DNA from 2 places in the Kitasatospora sp. NPDC057015 genome. Region 1 is predicted to be linked to the other one. Evidence: riboswitches for the same ligand, from Rfam matches in the RefSeq annotation. Region 1 holds a riboswitch; the other holds the start of a gene.
The links. A riboswitch is a leader RNA that binds a small molecule or an ion and turns the genes downstream of it on or off. The one in region 1 is predicted to bind thiamine pyrophosphate.

Region 1 (7,632 bases):
GGGCCTCCAGGCCCTTGTCGCGGAGCTGGACGATGTCCACGCCGCCGCCCAGCGCGGCGTCCAGGAACTGCTCCAGGTCGCCCTGCTCGCGGCGGGCGTCGGTGCACAGGTAGAGGCGGGCGTCGGCCAGCTGCGCACGGGCGCCGGCCGCCGCCGTGGTGCCGGCCGCCATCAGATCAGCATCGCCTGGGCGCGGCGCTTCACCTCGGTGCCGCGGTTCTCCTGCAGCGCCTGGATGGGGCTGCCGGGCAGCGACGGGTCCTCGGTGAACAGCCATTCGAGGATCTCCGCGTCGTTGTACCCGCAGTCGCGGAGCACGGTCAGCGTGCCGGACAGGTGCTTGACCAGGCCGGGGCCGTCGATGAAGGCGGCCGGCACCTGCAGCGACTTGTTCGGGCCGCGGCGGACGGCGATCAGGCCGCCGTTCTTGACCAGGTCGCGCACCTCGGTGACGCGGACACCCCACTGCTCCGAGATGTCGGGCAGGTACATCCACTCGGGGACAAGGTCTTCAATCTTCGCTTCGATCTCGCTCACGTCACCAGACTGCCACCTCGCCGGGCCGCCGCGCACCACACGCTCCCGCGCCGGCCCGCCCGGTGACGGAACATGACCGGCCGTGACCTTCCGTGACGGCGCGTTCCTCAGGCGAGGGCGGACTTCAGCGGGACGGCCGGGTCGGCGGCCAGCGCCCGGTCCAGCACGGCGCCGCGTTCCAGCAGGCGCCGGCCCTGGGTGAGGTCCCGGGGGCGGTCGACCGCCAGCAGGGCGCGCAGCTCGCCGCCGCGCAACCAGAGCACCGCCCAGGTCGGGTCGCCCGGCGCCCCGCGCCACAGCAGCTCGTCGCCCTCGGCGTGCCGGCCGGCGTACTGCACCATCCGTCCGAACTGCTCGGACCAGAAGTACGGCACCGGGTCGTACGGGGTGTCCGCCCCCAGCAGCGAGGCGGCCGCGGCCGCACCGGACTGCAGCGCGTGGTCCCAGTGCTGCACGCTGAGCCGGCCGCCGGCCCGGGCCGAGGGGTACGAGACGCAGTCGCCGGCCGCCAGCACGCCCGGCACCGAGGTGCGCAGCCGCTCGTCCACCAGGACGGCGCCGGAGGCGTCCAGCTCCACCGCCGAACCGGCCAGCCAGCCGGTCGCCGGCCGGGCGCCGACCCCGACCACCACCTCGTCGGCGGCCAGCCGGGCGCCGTCCGCCAGCAGCACCTCGTGCGGGCCGACCGAGGCCACCACCGCGCCGCAGCGCAGGTCGACGCCGGCCGCCCGGTACCAGTCGGCCATCGCCCCGCCGACCGCCGCGGGCAGCGCGCCCGGCACCGGGGCGGGACCGGCCTCGACCACGGTGACCTCGCAGCCCAGCGCCCGGGCCACGGTGGCGGTCTCGGCACCGATCCAGCCGGCCCCGACCAGCACGATCCTGGCGCCGGGACGCAGCAGCGCGCGCAGCGCCAGCGCGTCGTCCACGGTGCGCAGCAGGTGCGCGCGGTCGGCACCGGGCAGCGCGGTCGGAGCCGCGCCGGTGGCGATCACCAGGCTCCCGTAGGGCAGTTCGCCCGCGTCGGTGTGCAGCACGCCCGGCTCCAGGCCGGTGGCCCGGCGGCCGGTGACCAGGTCGACGCCGAGCCGGGCGTAGTCGAGGTCGAGGGTGGTGGCGTCGGCCTTGCCGAGCAGTACGTCCTTGGAGAGCGGCGGCCGGTCGTAGGGCGCGTGCGGCTCCTCGCCGAGCAGGGTGACCGGGCCCCGCAGGCCGCCCGCGCGCAGCGCGTTCACGCACTGCGCGCCCGCCAGTCCCGCCCCGACAACGACCACCCGGTCCGTGCTCCGCAGCTCTGCCACGGCGCCACCCTACCGACCGCCCCCGCCGGGGCGTCCACCCTTCGCACGCGCCTTCGGTCCGGAGGGCGGCCGGAGTTATGGTGGGTGCACCTCGACCGGCCGGCGCTCCCGGCGCCGGACGGTCCGTACCACGGGAGCCCGGCGTACCGGGCTGAGAGGCGGGCTGGCACGGCCTGCGACCGTCCGAACCTGATCCGGGTCATTCCGGCGAAGGGAGAGCAGCGACTTTGACACGCTTCAAGAGCGGCGCGAGGACGGACGTCCTGATCGTCGGCGGCGGCATCATCGGCCTCGCGGTGGCCTGGCGGGCCGCCCAGCGCGGCCTGCGGGTGGTCGTGGTCGACCCCGCGCACGGCGGCGGCGCCGCCATGGTGGCGGCCGGCATGCTGGCGCCGGTCACCGAACTGCAGTACGGCGAGGAGCCGCTGCTGAGGCTGGGCATGGCCTCCAACGAGCGGTACGCGGCGTTCGCCGCCGAACTGGAGGAGGCCTCCGGGCTGCCGACCGGGTACCGCGCCTGCGGCACCCTGGCCGTCGCCCTGGACTCCGACGACCGCGAGGAGCTGCGCGAACTCCACGCCTTCCACCGGCGCCTGGGCCTGGACTCGACCTGGCTCACCGGCCGCGAGTGCCGCCGGCTCGAACCGATGCTGGCGCCGGGCGTGCGCGGCGGACTGCACGTCGCCGACGACCACCAGGTGGACGGCCGGCGGCTGGCCGCCGCCCTGGTCGCCGCCTGCGAGCGGGCCGGTGCGGTGCTGCACCGGGCCGAGGTCGCCGAACTGCTGGTCACCGCCGACCGCGCCACCGGCGCCCGGCTGAGCACCGGCGAACGGCTGGACGCCGAGCGGGTGGTGCTCGCCGCCGGCCCGCACAGCCACCTGCTGCCCGGCCTGCCGGCGGGCGTGCTGCCCCCCGTCCGCCCGGTGAAGGGCCAGATCCTGCGGCTGCGGGTGCCCGCGGCCTACCGGCCGTTCCTGTCCCGCAACGTCCGTGCGGTGGTGCGCGGCCAGCACCTGTACCTGGTGCCCCGCGAGGACGGCGAGCTGGTGATCGGCGCGACCAGCGAGGAGCAGGGGTACGACACCACCGTGACCGCCGGCGGCGTGTACGAGCTGCTGCGCGACGCCCACGACCTGGTCCCCGGGATCACCGAGCTCCCCCTGGTGGAGACCTCCGCCGGGCTGCGGCCCGGCTCCCCCGACAACGCGCCGCTGCTCGGCCCGACCGCGCTGCCCGGCCTGGTCGCGGCGACCGGCCACTACCGCAACGGCGTCCTGCTCACGCCGGTGACGGCGGACCTGCTCGCCGACTACCTGGCCACCGGCGTGCTGCCGGACCTGGCCGCGCCGTTCTCCCCCGGCCGGTTCTCCACCGGCCCCACCTCCTTCGAACCCTCCCCTCCCGCAAAGGCCCTGGCATGACCGACATCTCACTCTCCGTCAACGGCGAGCCCCGGCGGGTGCCCGCCGGGAGCACCCTCGCCGAGGTGGTGGCCGGCGTGAGCGGCGCGCCGTCCGGCGTCGCCGCCGCGGTCAACGAGGCCGTGGTGCCCCGCGGCGCCTGGGCCGGGACGGCGCTCGCCGCCGGCGACCGGGTCGAGATCCTCACCGCCGTCCAGGGCGGCTGAGCGCCATGGCCGACCTGCGCCCCGACGAGGAAAAAGACGTCCTGACCATCGCCGGCACCGCCTTCGCCTCCCGCCTGATCATGGGCACCGGCGGGGCGCCGAGCCTGGAGGTCCTGGAGCAGGCGCTGCGGGTCTCGGGCACCGAGCTGACCACGGTGGCGATGCGCCGGGTCAGCACCTCCACCCAGGGCTCGGTGCTGGACGTGCTGACCCGCAACGGCATCCGGGTCCTGCCCAACACCGCGGGCTGCTTCACCGCGGGCGAGGCCGTCCTGACGGCCCGCCTGGCCCGCGAGGCGCTCGGCATCGACTGGGTCAAGCTGGAGGTCATCGCGGACGAGCGGACCCTGCTGCCCGACCCGATCGAACTGCTGGACGCGGCCGAAACCCTGGTCGACGACGGCTTCACCGTGCTGCCGTACACCAACGACGACCCGGTGCTGGCCCGCAAGCTGGAGGACGTGGGCTGCGCGGCGATCATGCCGCTGGGTTCGCCGATCGGCTCCGGACTCGGCATCCGCAACCCGCACAACTTCCAGCTGATCGTGGAGAGCGCGAACGTCCCGGTGATCCTGGACGCCGGCGCGGGCACTGCCTCGGACGTGGCCCTGGCGATGGAACTCGGCTGCGCCGCGGTGATGCTGGCCTCCGCCGTGACCCGCGCCCAGGACCCGGTGCTGATGGCCGAGGCGATGCGGCACGCCGCGGAGGCCGGTCGGCTCGCCCACCGCGCCGGGCGCATCCCCCGCCGCTTCCACGCCGAGGCCTCCTCCGCGATGGCCGGCCGGGCCGACCTCGACCACCGGGAGCGGCCGGCGTTCTGAGCGCCCCGGGCGGCCGGCGCTCCGAGCGGCGGGAGCGGCGGGAGCGGCAGGAGCGGCCGGCCGCGGAGCGCGACGGCGCGGGCGTGATCCGGTGCCGCCCGGCGCGGCCGCCCCGGTGACGGAACTGTCCCAAGCTCGGCACAAGCCGCCCCGGGCGCGGTGTCCGCCCGGGGCCGCCGGCGTGGGCGCCCCTACACTTCCCTGGTGGACATGGCACTGCACGACCCCCTGATCGGTACCCTGCTGGACGGCCGGTACCGGGTCGAGCAGCGCATCGCGACCGGCGGGATGGCCACCGTCTACCGCGGGACGGACACCCGGCTGGACCGGGTGCTGGCGCTCAAGGTGATGCACCCCTCGCTCGCCGGGGACGCCGACTTCACCGGGCGCTTCATCCGCGAGGCGAAGGCCGTGGCCAGGCTCTCGCACCCCAACGTGGTCAACGTCTTCGACCAGGGCGCCGACGGCGGGACGGTCTTCCTCGCCATGGAGTACGTCCCCGGCCGGACCCTGCGCGACGTCCTGCGCGACCGGGGCGCGCTGTCCATCCGGGCCGCCCTGGACATCCTGGAGCCGGTCCTGGCGGCGCTCGGCTCCGCGCACCGGGCCGGGCTCGTGCACCGGGACGTCAAGCCGGAGAACGTGCTGATCACCGACGACGGGCTGGTCAAGGTCGCCGACTTCGGCCTGGTCCGGCTGCTGAACGGCACCGACGGCGCGGTCACCGCCACCACCACGCCGACGGCCGGCGTGCTCGGCACGGTCGCCTACCTGGCGCCCGAGCAGATCCGGCCGGGCACGCCCACCGACCAGCGGGTGGACGTCTACGCGGCGGGCATCGTGCTCTACGAGATGCTCACCGGCGCCCGCCCGTACACCGGCGAGAACCCCGTCCAGGTGATCTACCGGCACCTGCACGAGGACGTCCCCGCGCCCTCCCTGGCCGTCCCCGGCGTCGGGCCCGGGCTGGACGCCATAGTGGCCGCGGCCGCGGCCCGCGATCCCGGCGCACGCCCGTTCGACGCGGTGGAGCTGCTCGCCGCGCTGCAGCGGGTGCGCCGCACCCTGACGCCGGCCGAACTGGACGCCGAGCCGCCCGCCTCCACCCGGCCGACGCCGGCGTACCCGACCACCGAGTCGACCTCGGTCATCCAGCCGGCCGTGCTGCACACCAGCGTGCTGGAGGTGCCCGCGGAGCTGATGGACGAACTGCTGGCCGCGCCGCGCCCGTACGACGAACCGGCCCCCGCCGGCGGGCGGGCGGACCGGCGGACCGGCGGCCCGCGCCGCCGTCGCGGGCCCCGCCTGCCCCGCCGCTCGCGGGCCGCGCTGGTCTGGGGCGCCGTGCTGGTCGTGGTGCTGCTGCTGGTCGGCGGGGCGACGTACGCACTGTCCGGCGCGGTGTACACGACGGTGCCCGGCGTGCTGGGCAAGAGCCGGGCGGAGGCGGTCTCCGTGCTGGACGGGGCCGGGCTCCGCGGCAGTTTCACCGAGGTGTACAGCGAGACCGTCCCGGCCGGCACGGTGGTCGACACCGACCCGGGGGTCGGGCGGCGCACCCGCAAGAGCGACCCGGTGGCGGTGACCGTCTCGCGCGGGCCCAAGCGGATCGCCGTACCCGAGCTCGCCGGCAGGACCCTGGACCAGGCGCGGCAGGCACTGGTCTCCGCGCAGCTGGCACCCGGCACCAGCAGCGAGCGGTACGACGACGCCGTCCCGCAGGGCTCGGTGATCAGCAGCTCGCCGGCGGCCGGCGAGCGGCTGCCGGAGAACACTCCGGTGTCGCTGGTGGTCAGCAAGGGCATGGTGCCCGTCCCCGACGTGGGCGGCATGACCAAGGACGAGGCGACGAAGGCGCTGACCGACGCCGGTTTCCAGGTGCAGAGCAACGGCCTGAACCTGTTCGGCACCGGCAAGGTCTCGGGCCAGAACCCGGCCGCGGGCCAGCGCCGCCCGCAGGGCAGCACGGTGGTCATCAGCTTCCCGCTGATCTGAGTGGCCCGGCGGCGTCCCGCGCCGCACGTACCGGCGGCGCGGCGCCGCGGCCCGGGTTGAGCCTTCACCCGAACGGCGTAGCGTGAATGGAGGGCCCCGGACGGGGCTTCGCACAGGCCGGTACCCCCGAGGAGTGGTCACCATGGCCGGGATCACCATCGACGACTTAAGAGAACGTACCCGGGGTGCCGTGATCACCCCCGGCGACAGCGACTACGACGAGGCCCGCAAGGTCTACAACGCCACGGCCGACCGACGGCCCGCAGCCGTCGTCCGGTGCGCCAACGCCGGCGACGTGATGGCCGTGGTCAACCACGCGCGGGAGAGCGGGCTGGAGCTCGCCGTCCGCGGCGGCGGGCACAGCGCGCCGGGCTTCGGCACCTGTGACGACGGCCTGGTGGCCGACCTCTCCGGCCTGCGCGGGGTGCGGGTCGACCCGGCGAACCTGACGGCCCGCGCCGACCCGGGGGCGACCTGGGGGGACTTCAACGCCGCGACCCACGCCTTCGGCCTGGCGACCACCGGCGGGATCATCTCCACCACCGGCATCGCCGGGCTGACGCTCGGCGGCGGCTTCGGGTACCTGTGCCGGTCCATGGGCATGACCTGCGACAACCTGCTGTCCGCCGACGTGGTGACCGCCGACGGCCGGTTCCTGACCACCGACGCGCAGCAGCACCCGGACCTGTTCTGGGCCCTGCGCGGGGGCGGGGGCAACTTCGGGGTGGTGACCTCCTTCGAGTACCGGCTCGCCCCGGTCGACACGGTGGTGGCCGGCCCGATGCTGTTCGAGCTCGACCAGATGGAGGGCATCCTGCGGTTCTACCGGGAGTTCGCCGAGGACGCTCCCGAGCAGCTCTTCCTGTTCCCCGGGTTCCAGACCGCGCCGCCGCTGCCGTTCATCCCCGAGGACCGGCACGGCGACGTCCTCGGCATCGTCGTGGTCTGCTGGTCCGGGCCGGCCGAGCAGGCCGACGCGGTGCTCCGGCCGCTGCGCGACCTGGCCCCCCGGGTCGCCGAGGCGGTCGGCCCGATGCCGTACCCGGCGATCAACGCCGCCTTCGACGCGCTGCTGCCGCCGGGCCTGCGGGAGTACTGGAAGGGCAGCTTCGCGACCGAGCTCACCGACGGGGTGATCGCGGCGCACCTGGAGCACGGGCCCAAGGTGCCCTCGCTCAGCTCCACCGTGCACATCTACCCGGTCACCGGCGCGCCGCAGCGGGTGGCGCCGGACGCGACCGCCTACGCGTACCGGGAGGCGTCGTTCTCGACCGTCATCCTGGGCGTGTGCGACGACCCCTCCGACGACGCGGCCAGCACCGCGTGGGTCCGGGACTACTACGCG
Region 2 (7,632 bases), on a different contig from region 1:
CTGCCCGGCACCCGGGTCCGTACGGGCGGCGGCGCGCACGTGCGCCAGCGAGACGACCCGCGGGGCCGGGATGTACCCCAGCAGGGTGCGCAGCGACTCCTCTCCCGGGACGCCGTCGGCGTCCTCGCCCTGGTAGCCGAGCGAGCGCTGGTAGTCGGCGTAGTTGAGGGTGTCGGCGTCCCGCCAGTCCTCGTCCGGCCCGGACCGGTAGTGCGAGCCGTGGCCGCGGGCGACCAGGGCCTCGCCCACCTCGCGGACCTGCGGGCCGTGGGCGCCGTAGCCGTACGCCAGCCGGTTGATCACCACCTGGTAGCGGGCCGGGGTGGCCTCCGGAGCCGGGACCGGGGTGGGGGGCGTGCGCGGGGTGGGCACGCCGCTGCCGCCCGCCCGCGCGACGATCCCCGGCAGCACCGCCTCCAGGAACTGCCGCACCCGGGCGTCGCCCGGGCAGGCCGTCCCGCCGTCCGACCACTGCGGGAACATCCGGTGGTAGCCGTACCCGGGGTCGTCCCAGGTGCGGCAGACCCGCAGCGGGATGCCGTGCTGCTGGTGCAGCCAGACCCCGAGCTGGATCAGCGTCTCGATCTGCGCGGCGGTCCACGGGTCGGTGTGCTGGAGGTTCGAGGCGGTCTCGACCGAGACCGCGCCGGTGCCGTCCGGGCGGCGGTTGGCGTACATGTTCGCGTCGGCGCGGGTCTGGGTGCCGATGTACTGGGCGATCGCGCCGTCGTACCCGAGGCCGAAGTGGCTCTCCAGGTTGGTGCTGTCCCGCCAGTACTCGAAGATCCGCTGCGGCGTCCACGGCGCCGCAATACTGTGCAGGATCAACTGGGTCGGGACGATGGCCGGTTGGCCGTCGGATTCGGGTTGCAGCTCCATGCGCTCAGCGCCGGGGTACCAGGCCATGAGGTGCCTCCTGGACATACCGAAGATCCCGGAGATGCGTCCGGGGGCGGTGCGGGATCCGTTCGCCCGCGATCCACCAGCGAACGGCAAAAGCGGAACGCAAGCCCTCAGATCGTATTCAAACCACTCGATCGAGTAGGTCGCCGAACCTGGCGTGACCCCTGAGTCGAACATCCGCCCCACCGACCGACGCACACCCGACGAACACCCGCGACCTGCGACAGAACGGGTGGTGACGCCGTGTCGGCCCCGGACGGGAGGCCGGCGCGGGCCTAGGGTCGGCCGCATGCCGAAGCTCGTCCTGATCGACCTCGACCACACCCTGATCGAGCGCAAGGTCCCGGTCGCGGACACCCTGACCCGCTTCTGCGTGGCCCGCGGACTCGACGAGGACGCCACCCGCCGGGTCGCGGCCGCACTGAAGGAGCACACCGGCCCGCGGACCTTCGCCGCCCTGCGCGAACCCCTCGGCCTGGCCGAGAGCGCCGGGGAGCTGTGGGCCGGCTACGTCGCCGCCCTGGCCGCCGACGTCACCCACGAACCCGCCGACCTCACCGGCCTCGACCGGCTCCGCGCGGCCGGCTGGACCGTCGGCATCCTCAGCAACGGCGTCACCGACGTCCAACGCGCCAAGATCGTCTCGGCCGGGATCCACCACCACGTCGACGCCGTCTGTATCTCCGAGGAGGCCGGCGCCCGCAAGCCCGACCCCGAGGTCTTCCGGATCGCCGCCGAACGCTGCGGCCACCCCCTCACCCCCGCCACCTGGATGGTCGGCAACAACCCCGCCACCGACATCACCGGCGCCACCGCCGCCGGCATCCGCTCCCTCTGGATCTCCGCGGGCCACCCCTGGACCGCCGACCAGCCGGCCACCCCGGACCACGCCACCGCCGACGTCGCGGGCGCGGCGGACTACCTGCTGGAGCTGGACGGGCACCGGGCCTGAGCCGGGGGCAGGCCACCGGGCCGACGGCGGCAGCCCCGACGCATCGACCGGTCGTCGGTGCACCCCGGGGACCGTCCCGGTCGACCCCACCGGCCCGGACGAGCCCGGCGACCTCCGGCCCGCTGACGCCGGGCAGACCCGCCGGGGAACGCCGACGGCCCCCGACCGTCATGCGGTCGGGGGCCGTTCTCCGGCGGAGAGCGTGGGATTCGAACCCACGGTGACGGGTCACGCCACGACAGTTTTCAAGACTGTTCCCTTAGGCCGCTCGGGCAGCTCTCCAGGCGGAGGTCAGCCTAACGGTTCCGGCGGGGTTCGGTGCACCCGGTTTGCCGGGCGGGTCGGGGCCGCCGGGGGCGTGGGTGGCCGGGCCGGCGGGTCAGTTGTCGCCGGTGCGCTCGCCCAGGGTGACCTTGGTGGTGCCGGTCTTGCCGTCGCGGACGTACTCCACGTCGACCGTCTCGCCGGGCTTGTGCGTCCAGATCTTGCTGACCAGGGCCGGGCCGTTCTCGATCGGGCTGCCGCCGAGCTTGGTGATGACGTCGCCCGGCTTCAGGCCGGCCTTGTCGGCCGCGCCGCCGGGGGTGACGGCGGGGGTGCCCTGGACGGCGTTGGTCTGGATCTGGGCGCCGTCGCCCTTGTAGTCGTCGTTGCGCAGCACGTCCAGCTTGGCGTACACCGGGCGGCCGGTCTTGATCAGCGTGTCGGCGACCCAGGTGGCCTGGTTGATCGGGATCGCGAACCCGAGGCCGATGCTGCCGGCCCGGCCGCTGCCGGAGGAGTTGGACTGGATCGCCGAGTTGATGCCGATCACGGCGCCGGTGGCGTCGAGCAGCGGGCCGCCGGAGTTGCCGGGGTTGATCGAGGCGTCGGTCTGCAGGGCGTTCATGTACGAGGCCTGCGCGCCGGTCTCGTCGCCGGAGGCGACCGGGCGGTCCTTGGCGCTGACGATGCCGGTCGTGACGGTGGACTCCAGCCCGTAGGGCGCACCGATCGCGATGGTCGCGTCGCCCACGTTGACCTTGTCGGAGTTGCCCACCGGGAGCGGCGTGAGCTTGTCCTTCGGCGGGTTGTCGAGCTTGACCACGGCGACGTCGTAGCCCTCGGCGCGGCCGAGCACCGAGGCGCTGTAGGACGAGCCGTCGGCGAACTTGACGGTCAGTTTGCCGCCGTTCGCGGCCGGGGCGACCACGTGGTTGTTGGTGAGGATGTGGCCCTCGGTGTCGAAGACGAAGCCGGTGCCGGTGCCGGACTCGGTGCTGCTCTGCGCCTTGATGGTGACGGTGCTGGGCAGCGCCTTCTGCGCGATGGCGGCGACCGAGCCGGGGGCGGCCTCGTTCTTCTGGGTGTTCCCGGCCGGGACGGTGGTGCTGCGGTGGTCGTTGGCGGAGCTGACCGTGTCGCCCCGGTCGGTGACCGCGACGCCCACGGCGCCGCCGGCCACACCGGCGACCAGTGCCACGGCGGCGATCAGGGCGATCAGGCCGCCGCGCTTCTTGCGCGGACCGCCGGGCGCCCCGCCCGGGTACTGACCGGGGTACTGGCCCGGGTAGCCGGGGCCGCCGGGCTGGCCGGGGCCGCCGAAGGTGCCGCCGGCGCCCGTGTCCTGGGTGCCCCAGCCGCCGAGCGGCTGGCCGGCGCCGAAGGGGTGGTGGGCGTGCTCCGCCGCAGCGGGGGCGGCGGGCGCGCCGTACGGGTCGCTGCCCGTGCCGGGGGCGGCCGCGTACGGGCCGGCGGCGATCGGGGCCGGCGCGGCGTACGGGTCGGCGACCGGTGCCGGGGTGGCGTACGGGTTGGCCGGCGGCGGCGCGTCCAGGTAGGACGGCGCTGCCGGGACGACCTCGGCCGCCGGGGGCAGCACGGGCGGCGGCGCGTCCAGGTAGGACGGCGCGGCTGCCGGAACGGCGGGGGCGACCGGGGCGACGGCCGCGACCGGCTCGGGCTCGGGCGCGCTCAGCTTGCCGAAGGCCAGCGTCCGCGGGGAGTCCCCGGCGGACGGCGTACCGGCGGCGGGCGGCTGCGCCGGGCTCTCGGGCGCCGGGCCCACCGCCCCGTGACCGCCGGAGGTCTGCTCCTCCTGCGGTCCGGTGGACCCACTCTCGCGCTCGGTGCTCACTGACGACCTCCATAGCTGACAGGACCAAGAACCATAGTTTTTCTCATGGGGGATTCGATTGCCGTAAGGGGCCCTCTGAAGAACTCATAAGAATCCTTAGCCGGACCGAACACGGCACCGAACACGGCACCCCCGTACCGGCCTGCGCACCACCCCGGTGGACCACCCCGACGGTCCACCCGCGGACCGTCCGGTCGACCACCGACCGGACTCCGAGGTCCACCCGCGGGCCGCCGCCGGGCCGCCCCCGGCGTCCCGCGATGCGGACGGCCGGCGGCCCGGGCCTTGGCGTTCCTCCCGGCTCCCGCTAGCCTGTCGCTTCAATCTGAACACGCGGGAGCTTGGACCTCTTCCAGGCTGAGAGTGCGCTGGTCGACCGTACGCCACGGTAGTCGTGGACGGCGGGCGAAGGAGCGCTGACCGCCGGAACCTGTCCGGGTAATGCCGGCGTAGGGAGTATCGGCCATGCCGCCTGCTTCGCCATCCTCTTCTTCGGACGCGTCCGCGTCCACGCAATTCCCCGCACCCGCCGAGGGTCTTCACACGGATGTCGCCGTGCTGGACCGTCCGCAGGCGCCGGGGCGCACCGAGGCGCCGCTCGTCCTCGACACCGAACCGCCGCGCACGCTGTCCTTCAAGGACCAGTTCGCGCTCTGGCTGAACCTGGGCGTCAGCCTGATCGGTTTCAGCACCGCCGCGACCGTGCTGGGCGCACCGGGCTCGGAGCTGTCCTTCACCGCCGCCGTGGTCGCGATCCTCGCCGGCACCGCGATCGGCACCGCCGCGCTCGGCGTCGCCGCCCTGATCGGGGCCAAGACCGGCGCGCCGGCGATGGCCAACCTGCGCGGGCTGTTCGGCACCAGGCTGAGCTACCTGCCGACCGTGCTGAACATCGCGCAGTGCGTCGGCTGGGGCGTCTTCGAACTCACCGTGATCGCCCAGGGCGCCCAGACGGTGGCGGGCACCGAGGGCTACCGCTGGCTGTTCGTGCTGCTGGCCGGCGCCGTGACCACCGTGCTGACGATCTGGCCGCTGGGGTCGATCGCCGTGCTGCGCAAGTACGTCGCCGTCGCGGTGGGCGTGGCGATGGTGTACTTCACCGTCCAGCTGGGCCGCCAGGGCTTCCCCGACCCGGGGGCCGGCAACTGGCACGGGTTCCTCGGCGCGACCGACGCGGTGATCGCGCTGTCGATCTCCTTCGTGCCGCTGGCCGCCGACTACACCCGGCACTCGCGGACGGCGGCCGCCTCGTTCTGGGGCACCTTCTCGGGCTACACCGTCGCCCAGGTCTGGTGCTACGTGCTCGGCCTGATCGCGCTGCTGCAGTCCGGCGGTGACACCGAGAAGATCTTCTCCTCGTTCACCGGGGTCTGGGCCGGCTGGGCCTTCCTGCTGGTCCTGGTGCTGCGCGAGACCGACCAGTCCTTCGCGAACGTGTACTCGACGGCGATGTCGGTGCACAACCTGTTCCCGCGGGTCGACCGGCGGCTGCTGACCGGCGGGATCGGCGTGCTGACCACGGTGCTGGCCCTGCAGATCAAGCAGTTCAGCGACTCGTACTACGCCTTCCTCGGCCTGATCGGCTCGGTCTTCGTGCCGCTGTTCGCGGTGCTCGCGGTGGACTACTTCTTCGGCGCCGGCCGCCGCGGCTGGGACCTCTCCGAGCGGGCGCCGTCGCGCTGGCTGATGCTGCTGCCGTGGGTGCTGGGCTTCGCCGTGTACCAGTTCCTGGCGCCCACCACGGTCGCGGACTGGTGGGTCGGGTTCTGGGGGGACGTCCAGGAGGCGCTGCACTTCACCCCGCAGAGCTGGACCTCGGCCTCGCTGTTCGGGTTCCTGGTGCCCGCGCTGATCACCCTGGCGCTCACCCCGCTGACCCGCGCCGGGCGCGCCGGCGGCGTCCCGGCCACCGGGGCCTGAGGCCCGGCGCCCCGCGCGGCGGCAGCGCGTACCCCCGCCCGCCCGCCCGCACCGTTCACCGCACGGCCGACGGCGGCCCCGCACGTTGGGGCCGCCGTCGCCGTTCCGTCATCCGGGCCGCCTATCGTTGGCCGTGTGACCAGCCCCGACCTGTCCCCCGCCGCCGCCCGCACCGCACAGCCCGTCCAGGTGGTGGCGCACCGCGGCTCCTCCCGGGCCCTGCCCGAGCACACGCTCGCCGCGTACCGGCGCGCGCTCGCCGAGGGCGCGGACGCGTTCGAGTGCGACGTCCGGCTGACGGCGGACGGACGGCTCGTCTGCGTGCACGACCGCCGGATCCAGCGGACCTCGGACGGGCGCGGGGCGGTCTCCGCGATGACCCTGGCGCAGCTGGAGGCGTACGACTTCGGCTCCTGGAAGGGCGCCGCCGGGGTCGGCGACCCGGAGGCCAGGACGGTGCTGCGGCTGGAGAGCCTGCTGGAGCTGGTCGCCGACTGCGGCCGCCGGGTGGACCTGGCGATCGAGACCAAGCACCCGGTCCGGTTCCGGGGCCGGGTGGAGTCGGAACTGCTGAAGGCGCTCGACCGGTACGGGATCTCCGGCCCCGGCACCGGGCCCGGCACCCGGCCGCAGGCGCGGATCATGAGCTTCTCCGCGCTGGCGCTGGGCAGGGTGCGGCGGGCGGCCCCGGAGTTCTCCCGGGTGTTCCTGTTCGACCGGATGCTGCCGCTGCGGCTGCGCCCGGGCGGTTCGCTGCCGGGCGGCGCGACCGTCGCCGGGCCCGGCATCGACCTGGTCCGCGCCCGCCCCGAGCTGGTGCCCGCCCTGCTGCGGGCCGGCCACCAGGTGCACGTCTGGACGGTGGACGAGTCGGCCGACGTCGAGCTGTGCCTGGAACTCGGGGTGTCCGCGATCATCACCAACCGCCCCGCCGAGGTGCTCGCCCAACTGGGCCGCTGACGGTCGCCGCCCGCCCGCGGGCGGGAAGGCGGCCGGGGGGCGGACGGGTGGCGGCCGTGGGGCTGCCGGGACGCCGGAGCGCGCCGGCCCACCGCCGGCCGACGGCGGGCGGTGATCGGACCCCGCCGTGGCGCCGAATCGCCCACTGTCCGGTGACCGGAGTGTTCCACGGGTCGGAAGACTCCCGATGTCCGGAATGTACCGAGGGTGAGCGCGGAATCACCTCCCGCACCATGTTTGACGCAAGTCTTGAAATGTCCGCGCAGGATCGCCCCGCACCCGTTTCCGACCCATTCCCAAGGGGCATCCATCCCTCGGCATACGCTGAAGGAGGTCCGGGGGTGGCGTTGATGGTGGCACGCGAAGTGCCGACTTCATCGACCATGGCGGTGCCGCACGGCCCGGCCAGCGTCGGGGTCGCGCGGCGTCGGCTGCGTCGGGATCTCGGCGAACGGCAGATACCGGAATCGGTCGTGGACGACGCGGTTCTGATTCTCTCCGAACTGCTCAGCAACGCCTGCCGGTACGCGAGACCGCTCGGGACGCTGCTCGACCTGGGCCGCGACACCGAGGCCGAGGTGGTCGACCCGGTCCTGGTCGCCGTGCCCTCGGGGTACCTGTCGGGCCCTCAGGGCGGCGGGCACCAGGGCCGCGCCACCGGCGACGGCGAGAGCACGGGCGAGGCGGGCGGCGGCGTCCTGGTCCGCTGGGGCCTGCACCCGGACGGGATGCTCACCCTGGAGGTCACCGACGGCGGCGCGCCGACCAGGCCGATGCCGTC

Region 2: linked by a shared signal. The riboswitch ahead of ACFTWP_RS06110 (purine-cytosine permease family protein) and the one ahead of thiO (glycine oxidase ThiO) in region 1 are both predicted to bind thiamine pyrophosphate.

What each region holds. Positions count from the first base shown of each region.
Region 1 covers NZ_JBHUSG010000060.1:48,294-55,925, reverse strand. The annotation lists gene thiE (thiamine phosphate synthase) at 1-172, opposite strand, end outside; gene ACFTWP_RS36475 (Rv2175c family DNA-binding protein) at 172-537, opposite strand; gene ACFTWP_RS36470 (NAD(P)/FAD-dependent oxidoreductase) at 645-1,838, opposite strand; TPP riboswitch at 1,959-2,072, shown strand; gene thiO (glycine oxidase ThiO) at 2,066-3,262, shown strand; gene thiS (sulfur carrier protein ThiS) at 3,259-3,468, shown strand; gene ACFTWP_RS36455 (thiazole synthase) at 3,474-4,292, shown strand; gene pknB (Stk1 family PASTA domain-containing Ser/Thr kinase) at 4,503-6,287, shown strand; gene ACFTWP_RS36445 (FAD-binding oxidoreductase) at 6,430-7,632, shown strand, end outside.
Region 2 covers NZ_JBHUSG010000004.1:279,303-286,934, forward strand. The annotation lists gene ACFTWP_RS06090 (peptidoglycan-binding protein) at 1-906, opposite strand, end outside; gene ACFTWP_RS06095 (HAD family hydrolase) at 1,193-1,855, shown strand; tRNA gene ACFTWP_RS06100 (tRNA-Ser) at 2,050-2,137, opposite strand; gene ACFTWP_RS06105 (S1C family serine protease) at 2,235-3,971, opposite strand; TPP riboswitch at 4,295-4,444, shown strand; gene ACFTWP_RS06110 (purine-cytosine permease family protein) at 4,527-5,891, shown strand; gene ACFTWP_RS06115 (glycerophosphodiester phosphodiesterase family protein) at 6,027-6,851, shown strand; gene ACFTWP_RS06120 (ATP-binding protein) at 7,325-7,632, shown strand, end outside.